3 regions of the Pseudarthrobacter sp. NBSH8 genome follow, and region 2 is predicted to be linked to each of the others. Evidence: riboswitches for the same ligand, from Rfam matches in the RefSeq annotation. Region 2 holds a riboswitch; each other region holds the start of a gene.
The links. Region 2 has a riboswitch for thiamine pyrophosphate ahead of thiO (glycine oxidase ThiO). Riboswitches for the same ligand answer to the same signal wherever they lie in the genome.
Positions count from the first base shown of each region.

Region 1: it holds a riboswitch for thiamine pyrophosphate, as region 2 does, so the genes downstream of both, FYJ92_RS17600 (ECF transporter S component) here and thiO (glycine oxidase ThiO) in region 2, are expected to answer to the same signal.
Region 3: it holds a riboswitch for thiamine pyrophosphate, as region 2 does, so the genes downstream of both, thiD (bifunctional hydroxymethylpyrimidine kinase/phosphomethylpyrimidine kinase) here and thiO (glycine oxidase ThiO) in region 2, are expected to answer to the same signal.

Region 1 covers NZ_CP043178.1:3,794,400-3,799,478, reverse strand. Annotated here, with positions in the region: gene FYJ92_RS17630 (Na+/H+ antiporter subunit D) at 1-376, shown strand, start outside; gene FYJ92_RS17625 (Na+/H+ antiporter subunit E) at 373-918, shown strand; gene FYJ92_RS17620 (monovalent cation/H+ antiporter complex subunit F) at 915-1,193, shown strand; gene mnhG (monovalent cation/H(+) antiporter subunit G) at 1,183-1,605, shown strand; gene FYJ92_RS17610 (DUF4235 domain-containing protein) at 1,723-1,986, opposite strand; gene FYJ92_RS17605 (heme-degrading domain-containing protein) at 2,028-2,570, opposite strand; TPP riboswitch at 2,627-2,768, shown strand; gene FYJ92_RS17600 (ECF transporter S component) at 2,833-3,483, shown strand; gene FYJ92_RS17595 (ABC transporter ATP-binding protein) at 3,483-5,079, shown strand, end outside.
Region 2 covers NZ_CP043178.1:2,835,746-2,840,824, reverse strand. Annotated here, with positions in the region: gene FYJ92_RS13010 (RNB domain-containing ribonuclease) at 1-1,378, opposite strand, end outside; gene thiE (thiamine phosphate synthase) at 1,443-2,219, opposite strand; TPP riboswitch at 2,247-2,366, shown strand; gene thiO (glycine oxidase ThiO) at 2,359-3,714, shown strand; gene thiS (sulfur carrier protein ThiS) at 3,711-3,947, shown strand; gene FYJ92_RS12990 (thiazole synthase) at 3,952-4,767, shown strand; gene FYJ92_RS12985 (4a-hydroxytetrahydrobiopterin dehydratase) at 4,840-5,079, shown strand, end outside.
Region 3 covers NZ_CP043178.1:2,381,004-2,386,082, reverse strand. Annotated here, with positions in the region: gene FYJ92_RS10935 (Rne/Rng family ribonuclease) at 1-1,053, shown strand, start outside; TPP riboswitch at 1,155-1,252, shown strand; gene thiD (bifunctional hydroxymethylpyrimidine kinase/phosphomethylpyrimidine kinase) at 1,235-2,833, shown strand; gene rplU (50S ribosomal protein L21) at 3,106-3,414, shown strand; gene rpmA (50S ribosomal protein L27) at 3,476-3,739, shown strand; gene obgE (GTPase ObgE) at 3,855-5,079, shown strand, end outside.

The DNA of each region.
Region 1 (5,079 bases), 960 kb from region 2:
CGCCCTGGTGATCGGCGGCGTGGTCACCAGCCTCCTGACCCTGCTGGCAGTCGCACGGGTCTGGAACCGCGCGTTCTGGCGCAAGCCCTCGGACGCCGAGCACCCGGACCCCGTCTTGCTGGCTGCGCCCGAGGATTCGGACACCGGCAGCCGGGCCGGCCGCAAGAACGTCACGCTGCTGCCCCGGACCATGGTGGGTTCAACGCTGGGCCTGGTGGCTCTGGGAGTGTCACTGACGGTCTTCGCCGGCCCGCTGTTCACAGTCTCGGACCAGGCCGCCCACGAGATGCTGGACAGATCCGCCTACATCCAGGCCGTTCTGGGCGAGGACACGCAGGTTCCCTCGGTGGCACTGAAAGACGGAGGAGGCAAATGAGCCGCCGGCGGATTTCTCTGCGCCAGGAACTGCCCCTGCTGGTATGGCTGGTGATCGTCTGGGGCGCCCTGTGGCAGGACTTCAGCCCCGGCAACCTGCTGTTCGGCGCGTTGCTGGCCGTGCTCGTGGCCCGGATGTTCTACCTGCCGCCGGTAGAAGTCAGCGGCCGCTTCAACATTCTTCACGCCGTGCCATTTGCCCTGCGTTTCCTGGGCAGGGTGGCGGCAGCGAGCGTTGAGGTTATGTACCTGGCGGCTGTCCGCGGCCCGCGGGTCATCAGCTCCGTCGTCGCAGTGCCGTTGCGGAGCCACCAGGACCTCATGGTCACCGCCACCGGGCACGTGATCTCGCTGATCCCAGGCTCCTTGGTGGTGGAAGTGGACCGGTCAACGTCCACCTTGTACCTCCACGGGCTCAACGTCAGCAGCCCGGAAGAGGTAGAGAACCTGCGCAGGGAAGTCCGCTCGATCGAGGCCGGCCTGATCAGGATCATGGGCTCCCGCGAAGAACTCGAAGCAATCCGGCAGGAGGCCGCATCATGATGCAGACCGTTCTGGCTGTTACGGCAGTCATTCTTTCGCTGGCAGCGGCGGGAGCCATCATTAGGATCTCCCGCGGCCCGTCGCTGCTGGACAGGGTGCTGGCCTCCGACGTCCTGCTCGCGATCCTCGGCGCGGCCCTATGCATCGATATGGCCGTTAACCGGCACCTGAACAACCTGATGCTGCTGGTGGCGCTGTCCATTGTCGGCTTCATCGGGGCAGTGACGGTTGCGCGCTTTGTGGCCGACCGGCGGGAGCAAGCCAATGAATCCTGAGGCCAGCGTGGTTGATAACGTCATCGATACCGTGTCGGCGGTGTTCCTGGTGGTGGGTGCCCTCATGTCCCTCGCCGCCGCCGTCGGACTGCTCCGTTTTCCGGACCTGCTCAGCCGCATGCACGCGGCCACCAAGCCCCAGGTGCTGGGGCTGTTCCTGCTCCTTGCGGCCATCGGCCTGCAGATGCGCACCTGGTGGGTGTGGCCCGCGCTGCTCGTGGCCTGGATTTTCCAGCTGCTGACCGTGCCGGTTTCCGCCCACATGGTGGGCCGCGCCGGGTACCGCACCAAACACCTGCACCGCGAGCTGCTCAGCTCCGATGAACTCGACGCCGTGGTTCAGAAGGCGGCACAATCGTCCCGGGATGACTCGTCCCGGGATGAAGCGTACGACGGCGGGCGGCGGGACTGAGCCTCACTCGCCGATGCTAACGTCCCGCCCCGCGCGTGAGTTTTTGTCCAGATAACACGGCGTCAGGGCCGTTTGGAGGCCTTTATCTGGACAAAAACTCATGTGTTGGTGGTGCGCTTAGACGATGTCCTGGGACTTGGCGAAGCGGGTAATGGCCCGCTGTGTGCCGCGGTTGGCCAGCACCTGAATGATGGTGCTGACCGAGGCCGAAATAAGCGCGAACGTCAGCGCCGAGCGGAGGCTCGTGGGGGTGTCTTCATCCTTGCCGGTGGGAGCCTTCCGGCCGGTGGACTTTTCCCACACGGTATTGACCATCTTGGTGCCGACGAATCCGGCGCCGAGGCTGATTGCGGTGCCGAGCAGCTTGATGAACAGGTTCATTCGTTGAACTCCTTGTGAGCGGATCCGGGACTGTCTTTAGCCTAACCCGGCTGCATGGACTCCAGAATCTCCCGCAGGGCTTCCACCACGAGATCGTGGTCCTGCTGCTGGGGCAGGCCCGAGACCGTCACCGTGGCTACGGCGCCCACGCCGGCGACGTAGACCGGGAAGCAGCCGCCGTGGGCCGCGTAGACGGTTTCGTCGTACCAGCCGTGGTCCTCGATCCGGCCGCCGTGCAGCCTGCCGCGGAGGCCCACCAGCAACGACGGGATCTCATACCTGGCGGCGGTGCGCTGCTTCGCCCGGATCCAGTGCTCGTTGTCGGGGGTGGCGCCGTCCAGGGCAACATGGAAAAGGACCTGGTCACCCTTCGTGATGTCGATCGCGATAGGCAGCCGGCGCGATTTGCCGAGCTCCACCAGCAGCAGCCCCAGATTGAGGGAATCATCCCTGGTGAAATGGGGAAACTGCAGCTCGCTGATCTCGCCCTCGATGCGGGCGATCAGGGCCTCCAGCAGCCCCACCGGCTGGGGCACCGTCGCATCGGGATTGAACGCAGTCACAGTCGGGTTGTTGGCAGTCATGGCCCACAATCTACCCCGCCCGCGGTGTAAACTGGAGTACGCCCATCAGGGCAGATTTATTACGACAGGGGAGCGCCGCCGTCGGACATCACTGGCATTGCCAGGGAACCGCAGGCAGGCGCTGAGAGTGCGGACAGCCGCAGACCCTCGAACCTGATCCGGTTAGTACCGGCGCAAGGGAGTCGAGTTCTCGAAGTGTCCGGAAACGGCGGCAGCGCCGCACGCCGGGGCACTTTCCCCTCCTGATCCTCAGGAGGACCGAATGACAACTGCAGCAATCAAAAAGACCGGCAATACCTGGCGTGTTGTGGACATCGTGGTGGCGGCGCTCATCGCCATCACCGGTGGCGTGATCTTCTGGGCCTGGTCCCAGGGCGCCGGCATCGTTTCCGCACCAATGAATGCCGTTTACCCCCCGCTGACCGGCCTGATCGCCGGCGGCTGGATGATCCCGGCAGTGCTGGGCATGCTCATCATCCGCAAACCCGGCGCGGCGCTCTTCTGCGAAGCTGTGGCCGCCACCGGCGAACTCATCATGGGCTCGCAGTACGGCGCCACGGTGCTGATCTCCGGACTCCTCCAGGGCCTAGGCGCCGAACTGGTGTTCTTCCTGCTGGTGTACGGCAACTTCCGGTTCAAGTCCTTCCTGCACCAGAAGTACAACCTCATCGCCGCTCTCCTGGCCGGTGCCGGGGCGGGCCTGTTCTGCGGCCTCAACGACTCGTTCCTGCCGTGGGGCTGGAACATCGCGTACGAGCCCGGCGACAAGCTTGCGTACATCGTTTTCTGCACCATCTCCGGCGCGGTGATTGCGGGCGCGCTGTCCTGGATCGCCACCCGCGGCCTGGCCAGGACCGGCGTGCTGAGCTCGTTCGCGTCCCGGAAGGCAGCTTCGGAGCCCGTCTTCAACTGATGACCGCTTCCGACGCCGGCGCTTCCGGAGTGCGCCCCGCCGCGGTGTCCGCCCGTGGCTGGGGCTGGCGGCATGCCGGCCGTTCCGCCCCCGCCGTCCACGGGCTCGACCTCGACATCGCTCCCGGCGAGCGGGTGCTGCTGCTGGGCCCGTCGGGCGCCGGCAAGTCAACGCTGCTGCACGCGCTCGCAGGGGTGCTGGGGGATGAAGGAGACGACGCCGACGAAACCGGTTCGCTGCTGATCGACGGGGTGGTTCCCCGCGGGCAGCGCGGCCGCTCGGGGCTGATGCAGCAGGACCCGGAAACGCAGGTGGTTCTGTCGCGCCTGGGCGACGACGTCGCCTTCGGCGCCGAGAACCTCGCCGTTCCGCGGGACGAGATCTGGCGGCGCGTCCATGAAGCGCTCGACGACGTCGGGCTGCGAAGTGCCGGGGGCGGCGGAGCTGGTTTGAACGCCAATGGCACAGGTGTGGACGCCAACGGCGGGCCAGGTGCCGCCGGGCTCCCGCTGGACCACCCGACGTCGGCCCTGTCCGGCGGACAGAAGCAGCGACTGGCGCTGGCCGGGATCCTCGCGATGCGGCCCGGGCTGATCCTGCTGGACGAGCCCACCGCGAACCTGGATCCCGCCGGCGTGCTGGAAGTCCGGGACGCAGTGGGCCGCTGCCTGGACAAAACCGGCGCCACACTCGTTGTGGTGGAACACCGCGTGTCCGTCTGGAAGGACCTGGTGGACCGGATTGTGGTGCTCCAGCCGGGCTCCGCTGCGGGCTCCGCAGGAAGTTTGGCCGGTACGTCCGCCGTCTTGCTGGACGGGCCGCCGGACCAGGTACTCGACGAGGCGCGGGAAATGCTGATCGGCGCGGGCGTGTGGGTGCCGGGGTATATTCCGGCAACCCGCCGCCGCGCGTCCACAGGCTCCGGTGACCTGCTGCTGGCCGCTGAGGACCTGGCCGTCTCCCGCGAGCGTCCGCGGCGCCGCGGCTTCCGGACCATCCCGCCCGTGCCGGTGCAGCTGGGCATCACCGCCCAGGTCCGTTCCGGCCACGCACTCACCGTCACGGGTCCCAACGGCGCCGGCAAGTCAACGTTTGCGCTAACGCTCGCCGGGCTTTTGGCACCAGTGGCGGGGAAGGTGTCCGCCGCCGTCGAGCTTTCCGAGGGGGCCGGGATCGATCCCTTCAAATGGAAAGCCAACCAGCTGATTTCCCGCATCGGAACCGTGTTCCAGGAGCCCGAGCACCAGTTCGTTACCGGCCGGGTGCTGGACGAACTGATGTTCGGCCCGCGGCATCTGGGCCATGGCGAAGAGCGGGTTGAAGAGCTGCTGGAACGGCTGCGCCTGACGCACCTGGTGGACGCCAATCCGTACACGTTGTCCGGCGGCGAAAAGCGGCGCCTGTCGGTGGCCACGGTCCTGGCGGCCCACCCGCGAGTGCTGGTGCTGGACGAGCCGACCTTCGGCCAGGACGCCAACACCTGGGCCGAACTCGCATCGTTCCTCTCAGAACTGCTCGACGCCGGAACCTCCGTGGTTTCCGTGACCCACGACCAGGAATTCAGCGCCGTCCTGGGCGGGGCCGAACTGCGGCTTG
Region 2 (5,079 bases):
TCTGGATGACCCCCGAGGGGCCGTTCCCGTTTTTCGCAGCGCCGTTCCTGGCGCCGTTGCCGTTTTTCCCGTTTCCGTTGTCCTTTTGTGGCTTGGAGCCGGAAATCACGATCGCCTCGAATTCCTGGCCCACATGGTTGACCAGGAGCGCGGCCTCCACCGTGTCCAGCGCCATGCGCTCCATCCGCGAAGCCAACTGGTCGGATCCGGCCATGATCTCCGGCAGGGACGGCAGGGCTTCCCGCGCCCAGTCCGGTACCGGCTTGCCGTTGCTCAGCGCTTCGCAGATCACCAGCACGAAGCGGTCGATGAGGCGCCGGAGCGGTGCTGTGGTGTGGGCATAGGCGGCGCCGATGGCGGACTGGACGGCGTCGTCCGGGACGGTGCCGTCAAACGCCGTGTAGCTGGCGCCGCGGAACAGCATTCCGGCCGAGTGCAGGATGGCCAGTTGCCGGGGCTCTGTCGGATCAAGGCTGCGGAGGTATTCGCCGTAACTGATTTTGCCGTCCCAGGGCTTGCCCAATGCCTCGGTCTGGAGGCGGAAGTGACGCAGGGAGCGCTCGTCCGGCGCCGGCATGGTGCGCAAGATGCCCACCTTTCCCGCCAACATCAGGTTCGCTGCCGCCATTCCGGTCATCAGGGAAATCTGGGCGTTCCAGTCCTCCACCGGAAGCTGCGGTGCCGCGGCAATCCGGTAGCCGCCGTCGGGCAGTTGCACGATTTCCTGCTCGGGCATGTTCAGGCTGGCGCCGCCACGTTGCCGCTCCAGTTCAACCCGTTTGAGCCCCACTTCCTTCAGGAGCTGCAGCACGGGACCTGGCGTCCCGGCGTCCAGTTCGGCCTGGACTCCCTTGTAGCTCAGCTTGGCCCTGCTGCGGATGGTGGCCCTGCGGACACTCACCGTGGAGATCTGTGCGGTGTCGTCCAGCTCGAACTCCCACACGTAGGCGGAACAAAGCTGCCCGGCCAGGAGGCTGCCGGCTCCTTCGCTGATGACCTCCGGGTGCAGCGGGATCCGGCCGTCCGGGGCGTAGAACGTTTGGCCGCGGCGCCGGGTCTCTGCATCCAGCATGCCGCCGGGGCGGACAAAGGACGGCACGTCAGCGATGGCATAAAGCACGCGGTAGCCATCGTCCGCGCGCTCGATGAATAGCGCCTGGTCCAGGTCAGTGGAGGACGCCGGATCGATGGTGAGGAAGTCCACGTCTGTCAGGTCAGCGCCTGGCAACTCGTGTGCGGCCACTGCCGCTTCCGCGTCCCGGACCGCCTCCGCCGGGTAGGGTCCGGGCAGTTCCAGCTCGGTCCGCAGGGCGCTCAGTGCCGCCGCGAGCTCGTTGGTCTGCTCGTGGACGTTGGGGGCCAACCGATGATGTGACACGAAAATCAGGTTAGCCCGATTTTCATGGATCGTGCACGCCCACGGTCCGCCACGCGTGGGATTGTCAGGATGCGCCTGCGTTCAGGGCCGCCACGAGTGCTGCGGCAGCCGCTGCGGGATCGGGGGCCTCGGTGATGGCGCGCACCACCACAATCCTGCCGGCACCGGCCTCCACCACCTGCTCCACGTTGCCAAGATCGATGCCTCCGATGGCAAACCAGGGCAGCGTGGCCTGGGCGCCACCGGCAGCGCGGACTGCTTCGGCAGCGTACCGCACCAGCTCAAGGCCGACGGCGGCCCGGCCGGGCTTGGTGGGAGTGGCCCAGACCGGTCCGACGCAGAAGTAGTCCAGGCCGCGTTCGGACGTCAGCCCGCCGGACAGCCGGATGGCGCCTTCGATCTGTTCGGCGGTGTGCGTGGACAGCCCGATCGCTGTGGGTGCCCCAAGCAGGGCGCGGGCGGAAGCGACCGGCAGGTCTTTTTGCCCGATGTGGAAGACGGGGGCGCCGGACAGCATAGCGACATCGGCGCGGTCATTGACGGCCCATAGCTTTCCGTGGCGTTCGGCCGCGGCCTGAAGCACGGCCAGCAGCTCCAGCTCCTCCGCCGCCTCGATCGCCTTGTCGCGGAGCTGGATGATGTCGACGCCGCCGGCAAAAGCCGCGTCCACAAACTCGCCAAAGTCGCCCCGGTCACGGCGTGAGTCTGTGCATAGGTACAGCCGGGCGCTGTGCGGGAGGCCCGGGCCTGTGCCGCCGGTGGGGTCTGTTGCGATCAAGGATTCGGGGGTGGAAGAGCTGGCGGAGGGCGTGCCTGCAGCGGCGAAGGATTGCGCGTTCATGGAAACCAGCCTAATTCCCCTAAACTGGGCGAGTACTGCGGGAGCCCGTTGCAGCCGTCACAAAGCGGCCGGGCTGAGAGGGCGTCAGAGCCGACCGCTTGACCTGATCCGGCTAGTACCGGCGTAGGGAAGGAACCATATGCCCCCCGCAATAAGCAGCCCGCCTGAGACTGCATCAGCCCGACCGGACTCCGTGCTGCACGCCGACGTGGCGGTCATCGGCGGTGGAGTCATCGGCCACGCCATAGCCTGGGAGGCCCGGCGATCCGGCCGTTCCGTTGTGCTGATCGATGACGCGCCCGGGAGAGGCGCCACCTGGGCAGCCGCCGGCATGCTGGCCCCTGTAAGCGAACTCCACTATCAGGAGGAAGACCTCCTGGCGCTGATGCTTACATCCTCCGGCCTGTGGCCCGCCTTCGCGGCAGACCTTGCTCTGGCAGGGGCTGGCGAGACCGGATACCTGACGACGCCGACCCTCGCCATCGGCGCGGACGCCGCGGACCGCAGGGCGCTGATGGACCTCCGGGCCGTGCAGCAGGCCAGCGGCCTGGTGGTGGAACCCCTGACTGTCCGTGAGGCCAGATCCAGGGAATCCCTGCTCAGCCCGGCCATCTCCTGTGCCCTGGACATCCCCGCAGACCACCAGGTGGATCCACGGAGGCTGGTGGCGTGCCTCCAGGAAGTCCTGGCCCTCCATGAACCGGGAACAGAAACCGCCGTGGCAGGTGCCCGCGGGGGATTCGCCGTTGACCAGCGGGCCGCTGCCGTTCTTTGGGAGGACGGCCGCGTCAGCGGCGTGGCGCTCGCCGACGGCGGAATAGTCCAGGCCGGCGAGACTATCGTGGCCAACGGATTGCAGGCGGCCTCGCTGGAAGGCCTGCCGGTTGGGCTGTACCTGCCCCTGCGGCCCGTCTACGGTGACATCCTTCGACTTGCTGTGCCGCAGCACCTGCGCCCGCTCCTCACCTCGACAGTCCGCGGAATAGTCCATGGCGTGCCGGTCTACATCGTTCCCAGAGGGAACGGCACGGTGGTGATCGGGGCAACGCAACGGGAGGACGCGCTCGCCGGGACAGGCGATGGTGCTGTCTCGGCCGGCGGCGTCTACCAGTTGCTGCGTGACGCCCAGGTCCTGGTGCCTGCCGTCTCGGAGCTTGAACTCCTCGAATGTACTGCGCGGGCAAGGCCGGCGACCCCTGACAACGCGCCGCTCCTGGGCCGCGTACCGGTTTCCGCACCAGGAACGGGAAACCAGGAGAGCCTGGGGAACATTGCCGGGCTGATTGTTGCCACCGGGTTCTTCCGTCACGGAGTGCTCCTTGCTCCGGCGGCGGCAGCGATCTGCCGGGACTTGCTCGACGGCCGGACGGATCCTCGTTGGGGAGTGCTCAACCCGGCCCGCTTTTCAAGCCAGCACCGCATAGCCGGCACACAGTCCCCACCCAAGGACATCAGCATCATGAAGGACCTCGACCCTCAGAAGGAATCAGCATGAACATCACCCTCAACGGCTCGCGCCATTCCGTCGCGGACGACGCCTCCATCACCACCCTCATCAGCCAGATCACAGGCCGCCCCCTCGCAGCCAACGGCCAGGCGACAGACGGGCAGAAACTCGGCGTCGCCGTCGCCCACAACTCCGAAGTAGTACCCCGCAGCCAGTGGTTCGTTACGGCGCTCGCCGAAGGTGACGACGTCGAACTGGTCACAGCAGTCCAGGGAGGCTGACACCATGACAGTAACCAGCAACATCAGCACACAGAACCTGCCCGAAGCCGCTGACAGGCTGGTGATCGACGGCGTCGAGCTCGGCTCCCGCCTCATCATGGGCACTGGGGGGGCCCCGAGCCTCGACGGGCTGGGAGCTGCCCTGCTGGCGTCCGGAACCGAACTGACCACGGTGGCCATGAGGCGCTATTCGCCGGCCGAGTCGGGGTCCCTTTTCCAGCTCCTGGTGGACCACGGGATCCGGATCCTGCCCAACACTGCAGGCTGCTTCACGGCCCGGGACGCGGTTATGACGGCGGAACTTGCGCGCGAAGCGCTGGAAACGGACTGGCTCAAGCTGGAAGTCATCGCCGACGAACAGACCCTGCTGCCGGACGCTGTGGAGCTCGTGGATGCTACCGAACAGCTGGTAAACCGGGGCTTCAAGGTGTTCGCCTACACCAACGATGACCCGGTCCTGGCGCTGCGGCTGGAAAACCTGGGTGCCACCGCGGTTATGCCGCTCGGAGCGCCCATCGGTACCGGCCTGGGAATCCTGAATCCACACAACATCGAACTGATCGTCTCGCGCGCCTCGGTGCCCGTGGTGCTGGACGCCGGCATCGGCACGGCATCCGACGCCGCACTGGCCATGGAGCTTGGCTGTGATGCCGTGCTGCTGGCCACCGCGGTCACGCGTGCGCAGAACCCGGCACTCATGGGGGAGGCCTTCAAACACGCCGTCATCGCCGGTAGGCTGGCGAAAGCGGCCGGCAGGATTCCGCGCCGCGAGCACGCTTTGGCGTCATCGGCCATGGAAGGCCGGGCAGAGTTTCTCTAGGCCTTCTCCTCCAGACCGGGCGCCCTCGGCCAAAAGCCGGGCGAGCTCACCGGACGAGCCAAGGAGGCCGCCATGGCCGGCAAGCAAGACACACTCACGCCTGAGCGCATCGAGGCCGTCCTCGCCGCGCTGCCCGACTGGCAGTACCGGCTCGGCGGGCTCGTTGCTGTCTATAAGACGCCGACGGCGGCCGCCGCACTCGAGCTGATTGCCGCCGTCGGACGCCTGGCCGAAGAACAGAACCACCATCCGGACCTTGACTGGCGCTACAACAGGGTGCATCTCCGTTATACGTCCCACGACGCCGGCGGC
Region 3 (5,079 bases), 450 kb from region 2:
GACCGGACCAAGCACCAGGTTGCAGAAGTGACATCGCTGGGCCTCGTGCAGATGACGCGAAAGCGCATGGGTACCGGACTCCTGGAAGTCTTCGGGGAGCAGTGTGAAACCTGTGCAGGCCGCGGAATTGTCACCCACGACGACCCCGTGGAGCACCGCCGCGCCAATACCGTAGCCGCTGAGCACCACGTGCAGCGGGTGGACAGCCGGCAGGAACCCCGCATCAACGATCAGCGCGCCGACAGCATGCGCACGGACAGTCAGCGCCCGGACAGCCAGCCGGGTGGCCGCACTGACCGGAAGCGCCGCCGCGGACGTGGCGGCCAGCCACTGGAAACGGCACCGGCAGCGCCGGTGCAGATCCACACGGTCCACCCGGAACCCAGTGACGCCGAGCGCCATGCCAAGGCCGAGGCCACGCGGGCCGCGCTTGCGAACATTGCGGCTGCAGCCCACGCTGCGCACGTGCACGACGACGAAGTGGCTCGCGCATCAGCCGCGGCGGGACAATCTCCGGCTGCGCCAGTGCCCGCTGCGCCGGTGCCGGCTGCGCGGCCCGAGATGGACTCCAATGGCCGCCCGGCCGCTGTGCTGACGTTCGGCGGCGAGCAGGTGGTGCTGCCGTTCGTGGCCCACCACGAGGACCAGCCGCACGCACCGGCCCTGACGCTTGACCGCCTCGCGGAGGCCTTCGCCCGCCTTGGCGAGCCGGCCCCTGTAGTGGAAAACGAGCCGTCCGCAGTCCAGGCAGCTGCAAGCCAACCGGGCGAACCTGCCCGTCAGCAGCAGCCGGCAGCGGCGGAGAAGGATTACTCCGACCACACCGAGGAGCCCCGCGCCCGCCGTCCCCGGCGGAACCGGAGCGCCAGCCGTGCCCAGGGCGCAGCCAACGCCACGTCTGTGGAGCATCACGAAGCCGCTCCGGCGGCTGCCGCTGGACACACCCACGCCACCAAGGCCCCGGAGTCCGTCAAGGCTCCGGTGGCTGACAAGCCTGCGGCCACCAACTCGCCTATCATCCTGGGTGTTGGGGTTCCGGCCTCGGAACTCTAACGAAGCAGCAGGGCAAGCCTCTACAACGGCGCCCGGACGTGTCTGTGAATCACAGGCTGCGTCCGGGCGTCCGGCGTTAAGTCCCGAGGGACGCTAGGCTGGTGACTGACACGGGGTGCCGCGCAGAGAGCCGGCTGAGATCCACACCCGTTGAACCTGTCCGGCTAGCACCGGCGAAGGGATGTCTCCTTTGGCTTCAACTTCTGTCCTTCCTCCCGCAACGCCCGCGGCGGTTCTGCCGGATATCTCAGCAAACCAGGGTGAGGTCCGGCCGGCGCCAGGCCGGTCTGGCAGCGTCCAGGTGCTGCGTGACGTCCCGCGGGTGCTTTCCATTGCCGGATCGGACCCGTCAGGCGGCGCGGGCGTCCAGGCCGACCTCAAAAGCATTGCGGCTCTTGGCGGCTACGGCATGGCGGCCATCACTGCACTGACAGTCCAGAACACCCAGGGGGTGCAGGCGGTTCACGTGCCGCCGGCATCCTTCCTGGGCCAGCAGCTGGATGCCATCAGCGACGACATCACCATCGATGCGGTCAAGATCGGCATGCTCGGCGATGCTGCGGTGATTGGCGTGGTCCGGGACTGGCTGGTAAAAGCGCGTCCCGCCGTCGTCGTTCTCGATCCGGTGATGGTGGCCACGAGCGGTGACCGGCTGCTGCAGGAGTCTGCCGAGGCAGCCCTGCGGGAGCTGCTCCCGCTCGCGGACCTGATCACCCCCAACCTGGCCGAATTGGCCATCCTGGTGGGGGAGCCGCAGGCACGGGACTGGCCTGATGCGCTCGGACAGGGGCAGCGGTTGTCCGCCGCGACCGGTGCCACGGTCCTGGTCAAGGGCGGCCATCTCGACGGCGGCGCCTGCCCGGATGCCCTGGTCAACGCCGCCGGGCTGCTCGCCCAGGAGGTAGTGGAAGTGAGCGGCGACAGGATCCCCACCCGCAACAGCCACGGCACCGGCTGCTCGCTGTCGTCGGCCATGGCTACGGCCCGGGCCAGGCTGGGGAACTGGGAATCCGCACTACGGCAAGTGAAGCCTTGGCTGGTCGGCGCACTGCAGGCCGCTGATCAGCTGGAGGTGGGCGGGGGCCACGGTCCCATCAACCACTTTCACCACCTGCAACAAGTTCCGGCAGCCGGCGAATTCGCCCAGACGCTCCAGCGGGCGTCGGCGCCGGATCTTGCGGCCATCTACGGGCTGGATTTCATCCGCGGCCTGGCGGGCGGCACGTTGGCTGAGGAACAGTTCGGCTACTACCTGGCGCAGGACGCCATCTACCTGAATGGCTATTCGCGGGTCCTTGCCCGCGCCAGTGCACTGGCGCCCACGGAAGCCGCTCAGACGTTCTGGGCAAACTCTGCCCGGCAATGCCTTGAGGTCGAATCCGAGCTGCACCGCACGTGGCTGAGCACCAGGACGGTGGACTCCGCACTTGGCCCCGTCACCAAGTCCTATGTGGACCACCTGCTGGCAGCCTCGGCCTCCGGCAGCTACGCGGTCCTCGTCGCTGCGGTGCTGCCGTGCTTCTGGCTGTACGCCGAGGTGGGACAGACCCTCCACGCGGAGTTCTTGGCCGCCGGTGCACCGAAGGCGCATCCCTATGCCGACTGGTTGCGGGCCTACGCTGACGAGGACTTCGCGCAGGCCACCCGGGACGCCATCGCCTTGGCTGATGACGCGGGCCGGAGCGCTTCCGCGGATGAACGTGCGGCGATGCTGGTGGCGTTCAGGCAGTCGTGCCGGTTCGAAGTGGAGTTCTTCGACGCGCCGCGAATTCATTCCTGACAGTCCGGGGCCCGCGTGGCCTGTACGATAGTCAGGCACGGTTTTGGATTGTCAGTGCAGTTCCTGCTTATGGGTCCTATCACAGACAACCGACCGTAACCAGCCTCATTTGCGGCCGAAGGCAAAATTAGCGTATTCTAGATCTTCGGTGCTTACGCCAACACTTGGGTTACGACCCCACGGCGTTGAGGCACAGCGAGAACCCAGCCGATTATGGAATCGGGTTCAGCACGCAAATTTAGTAATAAACGTCGAGAGAAGTGAGTTCCCAAGTGGTGTACGCGATTGTCCGCGCAGGCGGCCGCCAAGAGAAGGTTTCCGTTGGAGACTTCGTTACCCTGAACCGCGTCCCCGGTGGAGCCGGCAGCACTTTTGAGTTGCCCGCACTGCTCCTGGTAGACGGTGACAAAGTCACCTCTGCTGCTGCGGACCTGGCCAAGGTAACGGTTACGGCTGAGATCCTCGAAGACCTCCGTGGTCCGAAGATCGTCATCCAGAAGTTCAAGAACAAGACCGGTTACAAGAAGCGCCAGGGTCACCGTCAGGAATTGACCAAGGTCAAGATCACGGGTATCAAGTAACTCTTCGTTACTGTTCAGGTTCTTCAGCAGATTCCCCAGAATTTAAAGGCAGGCATTTCAAATGGCACATAAAAAAGGCGCGAGTTCCACTCGCAACGGTCGTGACTCCAACGCCCAGTACCTCGGCGTCAAGCGCTTCGGTGGTCAGGTAGTTTCCGCAGGCGAGATCATCGTCCGCCAGCGTGGCACCCACTTCCACCCGGGCGCCGGCGTTGGCCGTGGCGGCGACGACACACTGTTCGCACTGGCCCCGGGAGCCGTCCAGTTCGGCACCCGCCGCGGTCGCCGCGTAGTCAACATCGTTGCCGCTGCAGCTGCAGAGTAACAAATAGTTCTGAAACGGTGGAGCGGGCCATTTGGTCCGCTCCACTATTCTTTTAACCGCATTACAATCGTCTTGGCGCCCTTGGGCGTCAGGAAACAGCACTGAGGAGATCCACGTGGCGAGCTTTGTAGACCGGGTAGTACTGCACGTATCCGGCGGTACCGGCGGCCACGGCTGTGTCTCTGTTCACCGGGAGAAGTTCAAACCCCTGGGCGGTCCCGACGGCGGCAACGGCGGCGATGGCGGTGACGTCATCCTGCGCGTTGATCACCAGACCACCACGCTGCTGGACTACCACCACGCCCCGCACCGCCACGCAACCAACGGTGGCCCCGGCATGGGTGACTGGCGCGGCGGCAAGAGCGGGGAGACCCTCATCCTGCCCGTACCGGACGGCACCGTAGTCAAGGCCAAGGACGGCACCGTCCTGGCGGACCTCGTCGGCGAAGGCGCCGAGTATGTGGCGGCTGCCGGTGGTCTGGGCGGCCTCGGCAATGCCTCGCTGTCCTCGCAGAAGCGCCGTGCCCCGGGCTTCGCCCTGCTGGGCATCGAGGGGGACGCCCGTGACATTGTGCTGGAACTGAAGTCCATCGCGGATATCGCACTGGTGGGTTTCCCCTCTGCCGGCAAATCCAGCCTGATCGCGGCCATGTCCGCCGCGCGCCCCAAGATCGCTGATTACCCCTTTACCACGCTGATCCCGAACCTGGGTGTTGTCCAGTCCGGCGATGTCCGATTCACCATTGCCGACGTCCCGGGCCTGATCGAGGGCGCCAGCGAAGGCAAGGGCCTTGGCCACCACTTCCTGCGCCATGTGGAGCGCTGCGCCGCCCTGGTACACGTACTGGACTGCGGCACGCTTGAATCGGACCGTGACCCGTTGGCAGACCTGGCCATTATCGAGGCCGAGCTGGAAAAGTACTCCGTAGACATGAGCTTCGCGGGTGCCGACGGCGAAGTGGTTCCGCTGAACCACCGCCCGCGCCTGGTCGCCTTGAACAAGGTAGATCTTCCGGACGGCAAGGACATGGCTGAATTTGTCCGCCCGGAACTCGAGTCACGCGGCTACCGGGTCTTCGAGATCTCGGCTACCAGCCACGAGGGTCTCCGCCAGCTGGGCTTCGCCATGGCCGAAATCGTTCAGGCCGCCCGTGCCGCCCTCGCGGCCGCCCCGCCCAAGGTCCAGCCGCCCATTCTGCGGCCCCGGGCCGTCAACGAATCCGGTTTCAAGATCCGCCGCGAGGAAAAGAACCTCGAGCCGCTCTTCCGCGTACTGGGCGACAAGCCCGTCCGCTGGGTCAAGCAGACCGACTTCACCAACGAGGAAGCCATCGGTTACC